Regions from separate parts of the Micromonospora sp. WMMD1155 genome, predicted to be linked through region 1. Evidence: riboswitches for the same ligand, from Rfam matches in the RefSeq annotation. Region 1 holds a riboswitch; each other region holds the start of a gene.
What was found. Region 1 has a riboswitch for cobalamin ahead of O7617_RS25555 (acyl-CoA thioesterase). Riboswitches for the same ligand answer to the same signal wherever they lie in the genome.

Region 1 (5,209 bases):
GCATGGGCTGGCCGTGCCCGGGGGCGTAGCTCTCCTGCGCGCCGGTGAACGGTTTGGCCACCGCGGTGAACTGCTGGGTCTTACCGTCTGCGAATGTCAGGGTGAACGTCAACTCGTCGCCGGCCTGCACCGGCTTGGTGAGGTTCATCAGCATCAGGTGGTCACCGCCGGGCTCCAACGCGTGCGTGCTCTTCGCCTTGATCACGATGCCGCCCTGCTTGGCCTGCATGACCATCTTGCCGTCCTTCATGGTCATCTCGTGCAGCTCCATCGGCGACACCGAGGTCGCGGCCCCGGTCACCGTGACATCCGTGTCGCCGTCGTTGACCAGGGTCCCGAAGGCCGCCGTCATCCCCTTGTCGGCCGCCTTCACCCACGGGTCACGGATGCCGAGCACCCCGGCGTCCGGGTCGGCCGAGGTCGAGGCGGACGGGTTCGCCTGCCCGGTCGACGGGGAGTCGGACGATCCGCATCCGGCGGTGCCGACCGCCAGGATCGCGGCGGCGAGGACGGCGGCCGAGCGGCGGCGCGACCGAGCGGGCTGGTGCTGAGCATGTGTTCTTCCTCCGATGGTTGCTGCTGGCTGAATGGTCGGCCGCAGCAGGGAGAAAGTTCCGGGCTCAGGGCACGTTGATCGTGTACTCGGCGGTGTGCACCTTCCCCTCGGCCTGGAAGTCGAAGAAGGCCCGGTACCGGCCCGAGCTGGGCGCGGTCAGCCAGAACTGGACCGTCCCGTCGACCAGCTCCTGCTCCGGGTGGACGTGCACGTAGCCGAGGTCGCCCTCGCGGACGACGACCAGGTGCCCGTACGCGCCCAGGTAACGCTCCAACTGCACGGGCGCGGCCGCGTCGGTGCGCTGGACCTGGAACTGCATCGGCGCCGTCACCCCCACCGTCGGGGTGCCGCTCATCGACACCGCGTACGGCCCGGCCGTCGCCTGTGCCTGCGCAGGCGGCAGCGCGGCGGGGGTGTGCGCCCCGGGCACGGTGTGGTCGACGCCCAGCACGAGAGGCACCTGCGCGCCGTTGGGCGCGGTCACCGAGAAGTCGGCGTAGACGCGATAACCGCCCGGTCGGGCCAGCGTCAGGGGGACACTCCAGGTGCCGTCGGCGGCCATCGTCGGGTGTACGTGCTGGTAACCGGTCAGGTCGCGGCCCACCACGATCATGTGCAACGGCTTGTCGTGGACGACCGCGAAGCGGGTCGCCGGCTGCCGGTCGGTCCCGACGATCCGGAAGCGGTAGTCGGCGCGTACCCCGGCGGGTTGGGACCGCTCCAGCGGTTGCAGGGTGTAGCCACCGGCGCTGACCGTCGTCCCGGTCGCCAGCGTCTCGCCCGTCGCGCCGTCACCCCGGTGCGTGTGCGGGCCGGTGCCCGCCGGGTGTTGGTGGCCGTCGGTCGCGGACACCGCCTGCCCGGAGGCGGGCGGGCCGCCCGCCGGCTTCCGGGCGTTGCCGGCGGGGCTCTGGTCGCCGGTGCCGATGCGGGCCAGCCCGAACCCGGCCAGCAGGGCGACCACCAACCCGCCGACGAGCAGCGCCAGATGGCCGTTGCTCAACCGGGACCCGGGTGCCGCGGCGACGAGGTCCGGGCCCGGCCGGGAACCGGCCTCGACTGTCGACGCCTCGTCGGTGCTTGCGGCGACCGTCGCCCTCTGGTCGGTGGTGGAGGGGGCCTTCGCCTCCTGGTGGGTGGTGGAGGGGGCCTTCGCCTCCTGGTCGGTGGAGGTGAGAATCTTCGCCTTCTGGTCGGCGGGCGTCGGGTCGACGGCGACGCCCGTGCGGGCTGTGACGACCGCGTCGCCCGTCCGCGCCGCCGGCACGGTGGCCGGTCGCCGTTTACCACCCGTGGGCTTCGTACCGACACCGCTCACCGCGCCGGCCGTCCTGCCGGCGGAGGACTTGGCAGCGGCTGTCTTTCCGGCGGCGGCCCTGGTCCCGCTGGTCTTGCCGGCCGACGGCCGGTTCGTGGTACGAGCACCGCCGCCGCGTCGACCGGACGTTCCCGGTGCGGTACGGCCCCGGCCGGTGGGTCTACCGGTGGACGCCGTCCGACGACGCCAGACGACGAAACCGGCCGCCGCGACGGCCGCCGCGATCGCCGCCGCCCAACCGGCCCAGGCCAGCGCTCCGGAGCCGCTCTCGTCGGCTGATTCGGTCGGCGGGGCCGCCGCAGCCCCGGACGGCGGGATCACCGGCTGGGCCGAGGTGGTCGGCACCGCCGACGCCTGCCCGGACGACCCATGCTGCTCGGTGGCGGCCACCAACGCCGGGTCGGGCTGGGTCGTCGGCGGGCTCCACCCCTTGGGTGCCGCGGTCACCCGCCCGTTGTAGCGGAACGTGAGCGTCCCCCGCACGGTGTCGCCGTCCGAGGCGACCGACAGGTAGCTCACCGAGTACTGGCCCTTGGCCGGCAGGTGGGTGACGGCCACCATCGCGGGGAACCCGGTCGTGTACTCCCGTGGCTCGAACTGCCCGTTGACCAGGAAGTACTCCCGCACCGGCTGGTCCAACGGCTTCGGCTCCCCGTACGACCAGCCGTTGTCGACCCGGACGCCGCCCGGGGCGGTGACCGTGAAGAACGCGTTGGGCGCGGCCTTCTCGGTGAAGAAGAGCTGCACCGCCGTCAACGGCTCGCTCACCGTGGCCCCACTCGCCGGCGTGGACATGGCGAGAGTCCCGTGAGCCGAGGCGGGTCGGGCGGACGCGAGGAGAGCGACCGCCGAGGCGAGGAGGAGCGCGAGGACGCCCGAGAGCACCCGCCCCGGAGTCTGAGGGAGACGACGCATCTGAATATCCTGACCCGAGTGAGGCTTTTTTCAAGAGCTGGCGATCTTTTTCCTCACATGGCAAAAGCGACGAAGCCCCGGCGCTGCCTCCGCGCCGCGCCCCCGGTGCCGCGACTTGCCTGGCCAGCTATGCTGCGGGCGGCGCTGGTTCGCCCCGTCGTGACCGTCGGGGCGTCGTAAGAGGGAACCCGGTGAAAGTCCGGGGCTGCCCCGCAGCGGTGAGTGGGAACGAACGCCGTCAACAGCACTGGGCCGCCGGCCTGGGAAGCGACGGCCGGTAGGAGACCGGCACGACCGGTCCGGCCCGCGAGTCCGAAGACCTGCCTGCGCTGCGTACACGACCGTGTGCGCCGCCGTCGGCCTCGCGGGTGGGCTGAGCGGGTGACCTGCCGTTTGTCGGCGGGTCCTCGTCTGCGTGTCCGCGTACCGGTGGTGTGGTTTCCCGAGGGACGGACTACCGCTGTGCACGACACCGCCACGATCGCCGGCCGAGCGCCGTCGGCGTCGCACCTGACCCTGTCGCAGATCATGGACCAGCACCACACCAACCTGATGGGTACGGTGCACGGCGGCCGGATCCTCAACCTCATCGACTCGGTCGCCGGGGTGGTCGCCGCCCGCCACTCCGACGGCCCGGCGGTGACCGCCGCGATCGACGAGACGGCGTTCCTGCGCGCGGTGCGGGTCGGCGACGTCGTGCACGTCGACGCCCGGATCACCTGGGCCGGACGCAGCTCGATGGAGGTCGCGGTCAAGGTCACCGCCGACCGGTGGGACCGGGCCGTTCCGCCCACCGACGTGGCCACCGCCCACCTGGTCATGGTCGCCATCGACGACGACGGACAGCCGAGGACAGTGCCGCCGCTGCTACCCGAGACCGACGGGGACCGTCGTCGCTACCGGGAAGCGGAGATCCGCCGCGAGCACCGGCTGGCGTTGCGGCGGGCGCTGCTCGACGGCGCCGACGAGGGCTGAGACATGCTCGGACTGTCCGTGGCTGCGGTCCTGGCGACCGGTGACGGACAGTCCGAGCACGACAGGTGTGGCTTAGGGCCTGTCCTGCCGCGTCGAGGAGGCCGCCGAGTCGGTAGCGCCGGCCGCGGTCCTGGCCGATGGACATCACCACCCGGTCAGACGCCACGCCGTCGGTCGCACTCAACACCACCATGGCTTCGGTCACCGCATCGGTCGTCTGCACCAACGCCACAGTGATGATGGACGCTTCGGGCCGGTTGGTGTCCACGTTCGAGACGTTCGACCGGTGTTCCCCGCGCCGGTCGCACCCGTCGCGGCCACACCACCGAGGGTGCTGGTCCTGCGCCGCCAACGCTCCGGTGGGGAAGACGTGCACGAACCCGCACCGGCGCTCCACGTCCCGTGTCATCGGGGCTGTGGCGGTGGTGAACCCCGCAGTCAAGATGGCCAAGTGGATCTCGATGGGGCTATGCGCAGACTGAAGGCCGCCGAGGATGCGCTACCCCAGGCGGAAGAACAGGCCGTGCTGGCCGCCCGGCAGATCAAGGCCGATGCCCGCGCCCGGGTCGAGCAGGCCCGCGCCGAACTTCACCAGGCCATGGCGGCGGAATATCGGGCCGGGGCGCGGCAGGTGGATCTGGTCAGACGGACGGGGTACTCCCGCGAGCGGGTCCGGCAGATCTTGCGGGCCGCCGGCATCGAAGCCGAATAACCTCACGTCGCAAGAAGTCCGTGACAGATCGGTCTCGGGGCCTGGGTGACGTGCCGCCGGGCATGTTGTCGCGTACTCCTGGCCATTGGGTTGCCCACCGGGGGTCCACATCCGCTCCGGTCCGCTCTCAACCCGCTGATCCGAAGCGGTCGAAGACGGCCTGTGCGCCAAACGGTCGACCACCGAAGAGATGCGTGCCGTTCCACTCAATCGTCCGCTCGAATGAATCCCCTACGCAGAAGTGCAGGCGACCGCCTATGCGCAGGTTGCCGGGACTCCACAGCCGAAGTGGAAGGTGGTCGACGAGCCAGGCGAGCACGGCGAGACTCTAGCTGACGCCGCGCCGAGCGCTCGTCGCCAAGATCCGCGCAATATCAGGGTTGTTGCTGCCTCCCGCACGTCGGAGGCAGCAGTATCCGGGCAGTTGCGCGGATCATGACGGGTCGCACGGTCCGCACAGCCCGCCCGACGGCGTCTTCAGGTCTGGGCCGGCACCGTGCTGTCCAGGTCGACGATCCGGTCGGCCCAGCGGTCCAGCAGGCTCTGGTCGTGGCTGATGACCAGGACACCGGCCCGCTGGGCCCGCTGGTAGTCGCGGATGACGGCGGCGACGTGCGCCTGGGTGGAGGCGTCCAGCATCGCCGTGGCCTCGTCGCAGAGCAGGTAGTCCGGGCGGTGGACGAGGGCCCGGGCGAGGCAGGCGCGTTGCAGTTGCCCGTCGGACACCGCGTGG
Region 2 (5,209 bases), 390 kb from region 1:
CCGGCGCGCCGACGGTGCTGTTCGTCGAGTGGCTCGACCCGTTGATGCCGGGCGGGCACTGGGTGCCCGAGCAGATCGCCGCCGCGGGCGGGCGGTCGCTGCTGCTCGGTCCGGGGGCGCACAGCACCCCACACCCGTGGTCGGTGGTCGCCGACCTGGCCCCGGACGTGGTGGTGTTCGGGCCGTGTGGGTTCACCCCCGAACGGACCGTCGACGAGCTGTCCGTGGCAGCCGGGCAACCCGGCTGGGCGGACCTGCCTGCGGTTCGTCGGGGCCAGGTGTGGGTGGTCGACGGACCCGCCTACTTCAACCGCCCAGGCCCGAGGGTCGTCGACGGCGCGGAGATCCTCGCCGCCATCCTCGACGGCCGCCCGGATTCCCGCGCTCTGCAGATACCCGTTAGCGCAGGTTGACGCTGCCGAGCGGCCGACGCGGGCATCGGATGCGCGTTGCCGCAACGCACGGTGGGGCGACGGCACGCCGCCCCACCGTGCGCTCAGGTGAGCGTGCTGCGGACCTCGCCGGCGCCGCTGACCAGACGGGTCAGGGCCTGCTCGACCTCCGGGTAGCCGCGGGTCTTCAGGCCGCAGTCGGGGTTGACCCAGAGTCGGTCAGCGGGCACCGCCGCGACGGCGCGGCGTAGCGCGTCGGTGACCTCCGCCTGCTCTGGTACGCGGGGTGAGTGGATGTCGTACACCCCGGGGCCGACACCCCGTTCATAGCCGGTCGTGCGCAGATCGTCGAGGATCTCCATCTTCGACCGGGACGCCTCGATGCTGGTGACGTCCGCGTCGAGAGCGTCGATCGCGGGCAGGACCTCGCCGAACTCGGAGTAGCACAGGTGGGTGTGGATCTGGGTGGCGTCGGCGACTCCGCTGGTGGCGAGCCGGAACGCCCCGACCGCCCAGTCCAGGTACGCGCGCTGCTCGGCCCGACGCAGCGGCAGTGTCTCCCGCAGGGCGGGTTCGTCGACCTGGATGATGCGGATGCCAGCGGCTTCCAGGTCGCGGGCCTCGTCGCGCAGCGCGAGAGCGACCTGGTTGGCGGTGTCGGCGAGGGGTTGGTCGGTGCGGACGAACGACCAGGCCAGGATCGTCACGGGTCCGGTGAGCATGCCCTTGACCGGTCGGTTCGTCAGCGACTGCGCGTAGGTGGACCAAACGACGGTCATCGGCCCGGTCCGGGTGACGTCGCCGTAGATGATCGGAGGGCGTACGCACCGGGAGCCGTACGACTGCACCCACCCGTTGACCGTGGCGGCGAACCCGTCGAGCTGCTCACCGAAGTACTGCACCATGTCGTTGCGTTCCGGCTCGCCGTGCACCAGCACGTCCAGCCCGAGTCGTTCCTGCACGGCGATGACGTGGGCGACCTCGGCGCGCATCCGCTCGGCGTAGCCGCTGTCGTCGAGCCGACCGGCCCGGTGCGCCGCGCGGGCCTGCCGCAGCTCCGTGGTCTGCGGGAAGGATCCGATGGTGGTGGTGGGCAGGGGTGGGAGGTTCAGCCGGGCCTGCTGGGTGGCGGCCCGCTGCGCGTACGGCCCGCGCCGTAGGTGCTCGGGACGCAGCGCGTCCAGTCGGGCTCGGACTGCGTCGTTGCGCCAGGCCGCCGGGGTCACGGGCAGGGCAGGGGGAAGGGCGCCGACACCGTCGCGCAGGGCGCGTCCGAGAGCGACGACCTCGTCGACCTTCTGCCTGGCGAACGCGAGCCGGACACGCAGGTCCGGGTCCAGGTCAGGTTCGGCGGCGAGGTCCACCGGCACGTGCAGCAACGAACAGGACGTCGACACCGCGACATGGTCGGCCAGGGCGGTCAGTACGGCACCGGTCGCGGTGGCGGTGCGAAGGTCGGTACGCCAGATGTTGCGCCCGTCCACCAGCCCGGCGACGATCGTCTTCCCGCGTAGCGGGCCGGCGGCGGCGAGGCGGTTCAGGTTGCCCGGCCCGGCGACCAGATCGATGCCGACCGCCTCGACCGGGGTGCCCAGCAGTGCCGGCAACGCGTCGCCGAGGTCACCGAAGTACGACGCGACGAACAACCGCGGCCGGTGCTTCACAACGCCGAGCCGGCGGTACGCGGCGCGCAGCGCGGCGATCTCCTGCGGGGTGCGGTCGGCGGCGTACGCGGGCTCGTCGAGCTGCACCCATTCGACCCCGGCACCGGCCAAGACGCCGAGGATGTCCTCGTAGACAGCGATCAGGTCGTCGAGCCGGTCGAAGGGCCGGAACCCTTCCGGCGCGTCGTCGGTGGCCTTGGACAGCAGGAGGTAGGTCGCCGGTCCGACCAGCACCGGCCTGGTGGTGACGCCGAGCGCCTTCGCCTCGCCGTACTCCCGCACCGCCTTGTCCGTCCGAGCGGTGAACGCTGTGCCTGGGCCGACCTCCGGCACCAGGTAGTGGTAGTTGGTGTCGAACCACTTCGTCAGCTCCAGCGCCGGCTCCCGCTCCGTGCCACGCGCCATGGCGAAGTAGGTGTCCAGGTCGCCGAGACCGAGGCGGCGGAACCGGTCCGGGACCGCGTCGACCAGAACGGTGGTGTCGAGCACCTGGTCATAGAACGAGAACGTGTTCGACGGGATCGCGTCCAGGCCGGCGTCGCGCAGCGTGCGCCACACATCGGCGCGGAGGCTGGCGGCAGTCTCTTGAAGGGTGGTCGCGTCGATCCGGCCCGCCCAGTAGGACTCGACGGCGTGCTTGAGTTCGCGGTGCGGACCGATGCGGGGATAGCCGAGCACGGTGCTCAGCCCGAACGGTGTGGTCACGGAACAGGTGTCCTTCCCTCGAGGTCGACCACCGACCACACTGGAGGGACACGGCAGGGCGCGGACGACGGCCGGGCCTCGCCCTGACCCTCCCGAGAGGCCGACGGCGGCGCACGCGGACGCGTACGCGGTGCGGGCAGGTCTTCGGACTCGTGGGCGTGACCGGGGCGACCCGATCTCCTACTGGCCGTCGCTTCCCAGACGCTCACGCGTCCAGTGCGTGTGACGGCGGTCGTTCCCACTCACCGCTGCGGGGCAGTCCCGGTTTCCCACCGGGTTCCCTCTTACGACGCCACACCGAGGCGGTGCGGCGAACCAGCACTGCCGACCATCGTACGGCCGGAAGCTGATCCCCGGTGCCGCTGTCGCAGGCGGATTCTCCCTGTCGCCCAGAGTTGGACGGGCCGGGAGTCCGGTCGTGCCCGGACTCCCGGCCAAGGCCGACTACGGCGGGGAGATGGACGGAGCCTGCCCGGAGCCGAAGCGCCATCCTTCGACGGTGCCCTGGGCGGGGTTGTAGCTGCTCGCGCCGAGGGTGCTGTAGGACCAGGTACCGCCGGGTACGGCGTGCCAGTACGACCAGTACGCGGTGGCGGGCGGCGTGTTGACGCACGGCTCGGCGGCGGCTGTGGGATAGCCGTTGATCCGGCAGACGAAGGCAAGACCCCACCGTTGGGTACCCGTCACGGCGAAGCCGGCTCCCTGCAACGCGGCCAGGCCGGTCGGCGGATCACCGAGCCGGCAACCGGTCTGGACACCGAGGCCGAACGCAGTGAGGTCGACCACCACCGTGACGCCCGCACCCGGGGCGCACGCCGCCGCGTGCGCGGCACGTGGCACCGGGTCGACGGCGACCAGGCCGACGCTGACGACGGCCGCCGCGAGCAGCAGTGCCATTCGGCGGCGGCATCGACCTTGTTGAGGGTGGGCGGCGACGCCGTGGCGGCGGCCGGTACGGCTGTCAGTGACAGCGTGAGCACGGCCAGCGCAGCGGCTACGACTGCGGGCGCGGTGCCGGAGGGGGCGGTTGACCATGAAGCGACGCCTTTCCGGGCTCCGATGGTCCGAGACGACCCGACTCCGGTTCGGGCGGCTCCGACCCGTGGGCCACGACGGGTGGGGAGGCTGGTCACGCGGACTGGCGGGTAATCGGGCTCGCGGCGTCACTACGTTTGTCGCCGCCTACCGTTGCGGGCCAGCGCCGGACTTCGACCGGACTTCCCCCGTCAGCACACAGGTATGAAGTTGTGACGGACAGTGTTCCCACGGGTGGGGCTCGCCGTCAAGGCCCTGATCCGACGGGTGCTAACGACGCAGACCTTCCGATCCGGGCAGTCGCGTCCCCACTCTCGGCTCTTGTTGCAAGATAGTGGCAACAGCCATAATGAGGCAGCATTGAGAGGACGTACTCCATGGCCGTGTACAACCTGCCCGACCTGCCCTACGACTACGGCGCACTCGAGCCCGCCATGTCCGGCGAGATCCTGGAGCTGCACCACGACAAGCACCACGCCGCATACGTCAAGGGCGCCAACGACGGGCTCGACCGGCTCGCCGAGGCCCGCGACAAGGGCGACTACGCAACCCTGGTCGGCCTGGAGAAGACGTACGCGTTCAACCTGTCCGGGCACGTCCTGCACTCGATCTTCTGGAACAACCTGTCCCCGGACGGCGGTGACCGCCCCGACGGTGAGCTGGCGGCGGCGATCGACGAGCACTTCGGCTCCTTCGACGGGTTCGCCGGTCAACTGTCCGCGGCGACCAAGGGTGTGCAGGGTTCCGGCTGGGGCGTGCTGGCGTGGGAGCCGCTGAGCCAGCGGCTGATCGTGGAGCAGGTCTACGACCACCACGGCAACGTCGGGCAGGGGTCCACCCCGATCCTGGTGTTCGACGCCTGGGAGCACGCCTACTACCTGCAGTACCGCAACGTGCGCCCGGACTACGTGGACCGGCTGTGGAACCTGGTCAACTGGACCGACGTCATCTCCCGTTTCGACGCCGCCCGCGCCGCCACCCCGAAGATCTGATCCCGGCGTGAGCGGGTACACCCCCGAGGCGGCCGAGATCGTCCAACGCGCCGCCGGGGTCATCGCCGCCAAGCATCGCGGTGACCTCCCCGGTGCGGAGGCGTTGATGTCGGCGTTCAGTTCCGAGCAGGCCCGTACCCTCGGTTTCTACCTGTTGGCCGATCTCGCTCTGGGTTTGGTGAAGGCGCAGAGCGGCCAGTCGATGGACGATCTGGTCCGGGAGCTGTCGTTGCTCTTGGCCGAGACCGCCCAGTCCCCGCCTGCATGACGGTCCGCTGGGTTCCGCCCGTCGGCGGAACCCAGCGGACAACAGCAGCTTCTACCGCCCACCTCGGGGAGGCCCGATGCGCCGGAAGATCGAGCACCGTGTCCTGACAGTGGACGGCCAGCAGATGGCGGTGTTGGCCGTGGCTGACTTCCA
Region 3 (5,209 bases), 580 kb from region 1:
GATGGCCTTCGGGTCGACGGAGTAGAAGTTGCGGCCGGTGGGCAGCACGTTGACCAGGCCCCGGGTGGGTGAACCGGACGGGCCGGGCGGCACGAACCGGCCGTCCAGCGCGCCGAGGGTGTTGGTCAGCTCGTCGGTGGTGCGGTCCAGCCGGGGCACCAGTTCGGTGGCGGCGAAGCGCAGCACCGCGGCGACGTCCGGGATCGGCCGGCCGGTCACCTCCGCGACCACCGCGTCGGCGGTGTCGGCGTCCCAGCCGAGCGTCTCCATGCCGACGACCAGCCGCCGGGCGAGGGCCTCGAGCAGGTCGACCGCGTCGGCGGCGGTGCCGGCGGGCCCGTCCACCGTGTCGGTCAGCGCGCTGGGCAGCGCCAGCCGCTGTCCCGGTGACGCGAGCAGCTCCTGTTCGTCGAGGGAGTAGGCGGCGGCGAGGGCCTGCCGCAGGCCGGGCAGGGCGTGGGCGCCGCCCCAGATCTGGGGGGCGCGCAGCACGGCGAGGACGAGGTTGACGCGGGGCTCCCCGGTGGGCGCGTCGGCGAGGATGTGCAGGCCGTCGCGGATCTGCACGTCCTTGACCTCGCACAGGTACCCGTCGAGGTGCAGCACGAAGTCGTCGAAGTCGTCCGCGTCGGGCATCGCCTCGGCGTGCAGGTCGTGGTGCAGTTCGGCGGCACGCACCAGGTCCCAGATCTGGGCCCGCACGGTGGGCACCTTGGCCGGGTCGAGGGCCTGCACCGTCGCGTACTCGTCGAGCAGTTGTTCCAGTTTGGCCAGATCGCCGTACGTCTCGGCGCGGGCCATCGGCGGCACCAGGTGGTCGATGACCACGGCGTGTGCCCGCCGCTTGGCCTGGGTGCCCTCGCCGGGGTCGTTGACGATGAACGGGTAGACCAGCGGCAGGTCGCCGAGGACCGCGTCGGGCGCGCAGTCGGCGGCCAGACCGAGACCCTTGCCGGGCAGCCATTCGAGGGTGCCGTGCTTGCCCAGGTGCACCACGGCGTCCGCGTCGAAGCCGCCGTCGGCGACGGGCGCGGCCAGCCAGCGGTACGCGGCCAGGTAGTGGTGGCTCGGCGGCAGGTCCGGGTCGTGGTAGATGGCGATCGGGTTCTCCCCGAACCCGCGTGGCGGCTGGATCAGCAGCACCACGTTGCCGAAGCGCAGACCGGCGAGCACGATGTCCCCGCCGTCGGTGTACAGCTCGCCGGGCGGCTCACCCCAGTGTTCCCGCATCCGCTCGCGCAGCTCGGTCGGGACCTGGTCGAACCACCGCCGGTACGTGTCCCCCGGTATCCGGGCCTCGGCGGCGGCCAACTGCTCCGGGGTGAGCCACTCCACGTCGTGCCCACCGGCGGCGATCAGCGCGTGGATCAACGCGTCCCCGTCGGTGGGCGGCGGCGCGTCGCCCAGGTCGTAGCCGTCCTCGGCCAGCGCGGCGAGCAGCCGGACCGCCGAGACCGGGGTGTCCAGCCCGACCGCGTTGCCGACCCGGGAGTGCTTCGTGGGGTACGAGCTGAGCACCACGGCGACCCGCTTGTCCGGGTTGGGAAGGTACCGCAGCCGGGCGTGGCGCACCGCGATCCCGGCGACCCGGGCGGCTCGCTCGGGATCGGCGGCGTAGACCGAGAGGCCGTCCGAGTCGATCTGCTTGAACGAGAACGGCACGGTGATGATTCGGCCGTCGAACTCGGGGATGGCCACCTGCATCGCGGCGTCCAACGGGGACAGCCCGGCGTCGCTGTCGGCCCACTGCTTCCGGGTGCTGGTCAGGCAGAGTGCCTGGATGATCGGCACCTCCAGGGCGGCCAGGGCGCCGACGTCCCAGGCGTCCTCGTCGCCGCCCCCGGACGCGTCCGCGGCGACGGCGCCGCCCGCCGCGAGGACGGTGACCAGCAGGGCGTCGCAGCGGGCGAAGAGCCCGAGCGGGCCGGCCCCGGTGGTAAGCCCGCGCAGCGAGCCGCAGAAGATCGGCAGCGGGTTGCCGCCGGCCGCGCGGACCGCGTCCGCGAGCACGTCGACGAATCCGGTGTTACCGGCGAGGGCGTGCGCCCGGTAGAAGACGATCCCGACGGTGGGCTGCTCCGGATTCGTGGGGTACTCACGGTGGACGCCGTACGTCGGGGTGGGTGCGGGCGCGGCGAACCCCTCACCGGTGAGCAGCACCGTGTCGGAGAGGAACCGGGCCAGCTGCCCCAGGTTGCCCGGGCCGCCCTCGACCAGGTACGCCAGCGCCTGCGTGACCACTCCGGACGGCACTGTGGAGACGGCCATCAGCTCCGCGTCGGGCAGCGCCTCACCGCCGAGCACGACGGTCGGCACCCCGGTTTCGAGCACCGCCGCGATACCGTCCGGCCACGCCTGTCGACCGCCGAGCAGGCGTACGACGACGAGGTTCACGCCGTCGAGCAGGGCGGGCACCTCATCGGCGGCGACCCGGGCGGGGTTGGCCAGCCGGTAGTCGGCGCCGCTGGCCCGGGCGGCCAGCAGGTCGGTGTCGGCGGTGGAGAGCAACAGGATGCGCACGGCAGGCTCCGGTGAGTGACGCCCCGGCCACCATGAGGGTGACCGCGACGATGCGGGTGGGTGCGGCGTCAGCCGGTACGCCGGCGGGGCGGTCGGCTCGCGGGCGCGAGCGACGGGCCCGGCCGGCGGCGAGGGCTCAGCTCAGCGGGGCGTGACCGGTCGCGGGCGCGGCGAAGCGCGGGTTACGACGACAGTCGTCGATGAATGAGACGCCGTGCGTCATCGGGTCCTCCTCGGGTGTCCACGCCCTGGGGTACGTCCCGACGGCCGAAGTATCCTGGCTTCCGGATCGACGCTCTCCCCCGGCCTTCCAACCGCAGACACACGGCCGTGACTCACGAGGGGGGATCACTCCCCGGTGACAGTGGCGGGACCGCGTCGGAATCGCACCGACTTCCTTCACTGCCGTCAGGCCGCGAATGCTGCCACACCCCTCCGCCGCGGGTCAACGCCGGTCCAGACCCGCCCGGCGGGCTGCGCAGATCGACATTCGGCGATCACCGGGGCCGCGGCCACGCGCGTTTCAGTGCCCCGGATTAATGCTTCGCGTCCTTTGCTCTGCATACCTGTAGGCACCGGGCACGGAGCGTCACCGGTGCATATGGATATGCAGAGCAAAGGACGGCCGCACCTGCCCTGGCCCGCGCCGATCGTCCGGCGGGACGGCGCTGGCCGACCCGCTCGCCTAGGATCGGCGGACGCCACACCAGCGTCCGCGATCAATCCCGGAGGTCGATCACCATCGTCGCCCCGAGGTTCCACCACCTGGCCGGCCGGGTCTGGCTCTGTCCGGGCGACCCCGACCCGGATGAGGTCCAGGCGAGCGTCGCCTTCGTGGCCGACGAACGCGGCAGTGTGATGATCGACGCTGGGCAGAGCCCCGCGCACGCCCGCGAGATCCAGGCCGCGCTCGCCGCGGCCGGGCTACCGCGGCCACGCTGGCTCGTCTACACCCACCACCACTGGGATCACGTCTGGGGCGCCTGCGCGTGGCCCGACGTGGAGATCGTCGGGCACGAGGCGGCCGTGCCGCTGCTGCGCGCCGAGGCCGCCCGGCCGTGGAGCCACCACTACCTGGACGAGCAGGTACGCGCCGACCCTCGCCTCGGCCCGAGCTTCCGGGCGCGGGCACGGGCGGTGGCCTCCTGGGAGGACTTCACCGTCCTGCCACCCACCCGGACCTTCACCGACGTCGAGGAGTTGCCGGTGGGGGTGCACCTGCGGCACGTCGGAGGTGGGCACGCGCCGGACTCGACAGTCGTTCTCGTGCCCGACTCGGGCGTCATGCTGTTGGGCGACTGCTTCTACCCGCCACCGGCACACCTGCGCCGACCCGAGGACGGCCCCGACCTGGGCCTGGTCCGCCGACTACTCGACGACGGCTACCACTGGTACGTCTCCAGCCACGCCGAGCCGATGACCGCCGAGCAGGCCCGCTCAGCCGTCGGGGACGCCTGAGCCGGCGGGTCTCAGCGGGCGTGGCGCTCCGGGTGGGCGCGGTTCCACACCCGCATCCGTTCCGGGTAGCCGGTGCGCGCCGCCTCGTACAGCGGCACCGCGTGCTTGCGGGCGATCGCCCCCGCCGCGCGAGGCGTACCGGTGCGACGGCGGATCCACTCACCGTCGTGCGCGATCGCCACCACCGTGGTGTCCGTCGCGGTGGTCTCCGGCTCCAGGTAGAACTCCACGCCCCGCTTGTCGACGACGAACGCCTCCAGCGCCGCGAGGTCCTCGCGGGTCGCCTCCCGGTCCAGCTTCGTCGGAGTCGTCCCGGCACCCCGTGCCCGGCGGTTGAACCAGCCCATGTCCAGCCCCTCTCCTCGACACCTCCTCCAGTGCAGCACCGGATCCTGGCAATACGCTGCACGTCCGATGGGAGCAACCTGACCCGCGCCCTGTGGAACCCGCGACGCGTGAGCGGTGTCATGAGGGTGATCCGAACGGAGGCTCCCCTGGACGACGACACTCTCGTCACCCGCGCCCGGGCCGGTGACCTGGAGGCGTACGACCTCCTGGTCGCCCGGCACACCGCGTCCGCGTACCGGACGGCGGTGCTGCTCGGTGCGGGTTCGGACTCCGAGGACGTCACGCAGGAGGCGTTCGTGAAGGCGTACCGCAAGCTGTCCCGTTACCGGGGCGAGTCGTCCTTCCGGTCGTGGCTGCTCGCGATCGTCGCCAACGAGACCCGCAACCTGCACCGGTCCCGGGGCCGACGCGACGGGCTCGTCCTGCGGGCGGCGGCGGACCCGACGTCCGCGATCGCCGAGGACGGGGCGGTCGGCGCGGTCCTCGCCGGGGAGCGCCGGGAGGCACTGGTACGGGCCCTGCGGCGACTGCCGGTACGCGACCGTGAGGTGATCGTGTGCCGGTTCTTCCTCGATCTCAGCGAGGAGGAGACGGTGGCGGCACTGGGTTGGCCCCGGGGGACGGTGAAGTCGCGTACATCCCGGGCGTTGGCGAAGCTTCGCGGCCTTCTCGACCGGGAGGAGGTCCGACATGGGTGACCTCGAACGGGAATTGCGTGAACTGTCCACCTGGCTGGACACACCCGAGCCGCCCGACGTGACCGCCGGTGTCCGCGTACGGCTCGACCGGCCCCGGTGGCGGTGGCGCCCGCTCGCCGCGGCGGCGTCGGTCGCCCTCCTGGTCGCGCTGGTGCCGCCGACCCGGGCCGCCGTCGCGGACGCCG

Region 2: another riboswitch for cobalamin. It lies ahead of O7617_RS23805 (hypothetical protein); the one in region 1 lies ahead of O7617_RS25555 (acyl-CoA thioesterase).
Region 3: another riboswitch for cobalamin. It lies ahead of cobN (cobaltochelatase subunit CobN); the one in region 1 lies ahead of O7617_RS25555 (acyl-CoA thioesterase).

What each region holds. Positions count from the first base shown of each region.
Region 1 is NZ_CP120742.1:5,566,860-5,572,068, forward strand. It holds gene O7617_RS25545 (copper chaperone PCu(A)C) at 1-496, opposite strand, end outside; gene O7617_RS25550 (copper resistance protein CopC) at 621-2,789, opposite strand; cobalamin riboswitch at 2,918-3,132, shown strand; gene O7617_RS25555 (acyl-CoA thioesterase) at 3,252-3,764, shown strand; gene O7617_RS25560 (hypothetical protein) at 4,216-4,476, shown strand; gene O7617_RS25565 (ATP-binding cassette domain-containing protein) at 4,954-5,209, opposite strand, start outside.
Region 2 is NZ_CP120742.1:5,180,924-5,186,132, forward strand. It holds gene O7617_RS23795 (ABC transporter substrate-binding protein) at 1-413, shown strand, start outside; gene metE (5-methyltetrahydropteroyltriglutamate--homocysteine S-methyltransferase) at 497-2,761, opposite strand; cobalamin riboswitch at 2,879-3,096, opposite strand; gene O7617_RS23805 (hypothetical protein) at 3,206-3,658, opposite strand; cobalamin riboswitch at 3,884-4,032, opposite strand; gene O7617_RS23810 (superoxide dismutase) at 4,174-4,788, shown strand; gene O7617_RS23815 (superoxide dismutase) at 4,796-5,056, shown strand; gene O7617_RS23820 (hypothetical protein) at 5,133-5,209, shown strand, end outside.
Region 3 is NZ_CP120742.1:6,148,280-6,153,488, reverse strand. It holds gene cobN (cobaltochelatase subunit CobN) at 1-2,520, opposite strand, end outside; cobalamin riboswitch at 2,791-2,920, opposite strand; gene O7617_RS28040 (MBL fold metallo-hydrolase) at 3,256-3,978, shown strand; gene O7617_RS28035 (hypothetical protein) at 3,990-4,325, opposite strand; gene O7617_RS28030 (RNA polymerase sigma factor) at 4,452-5,024, shown strand; gene O7617_RS28025 (hypothetical protein) at 5,017-5,209, shown strand, end outside.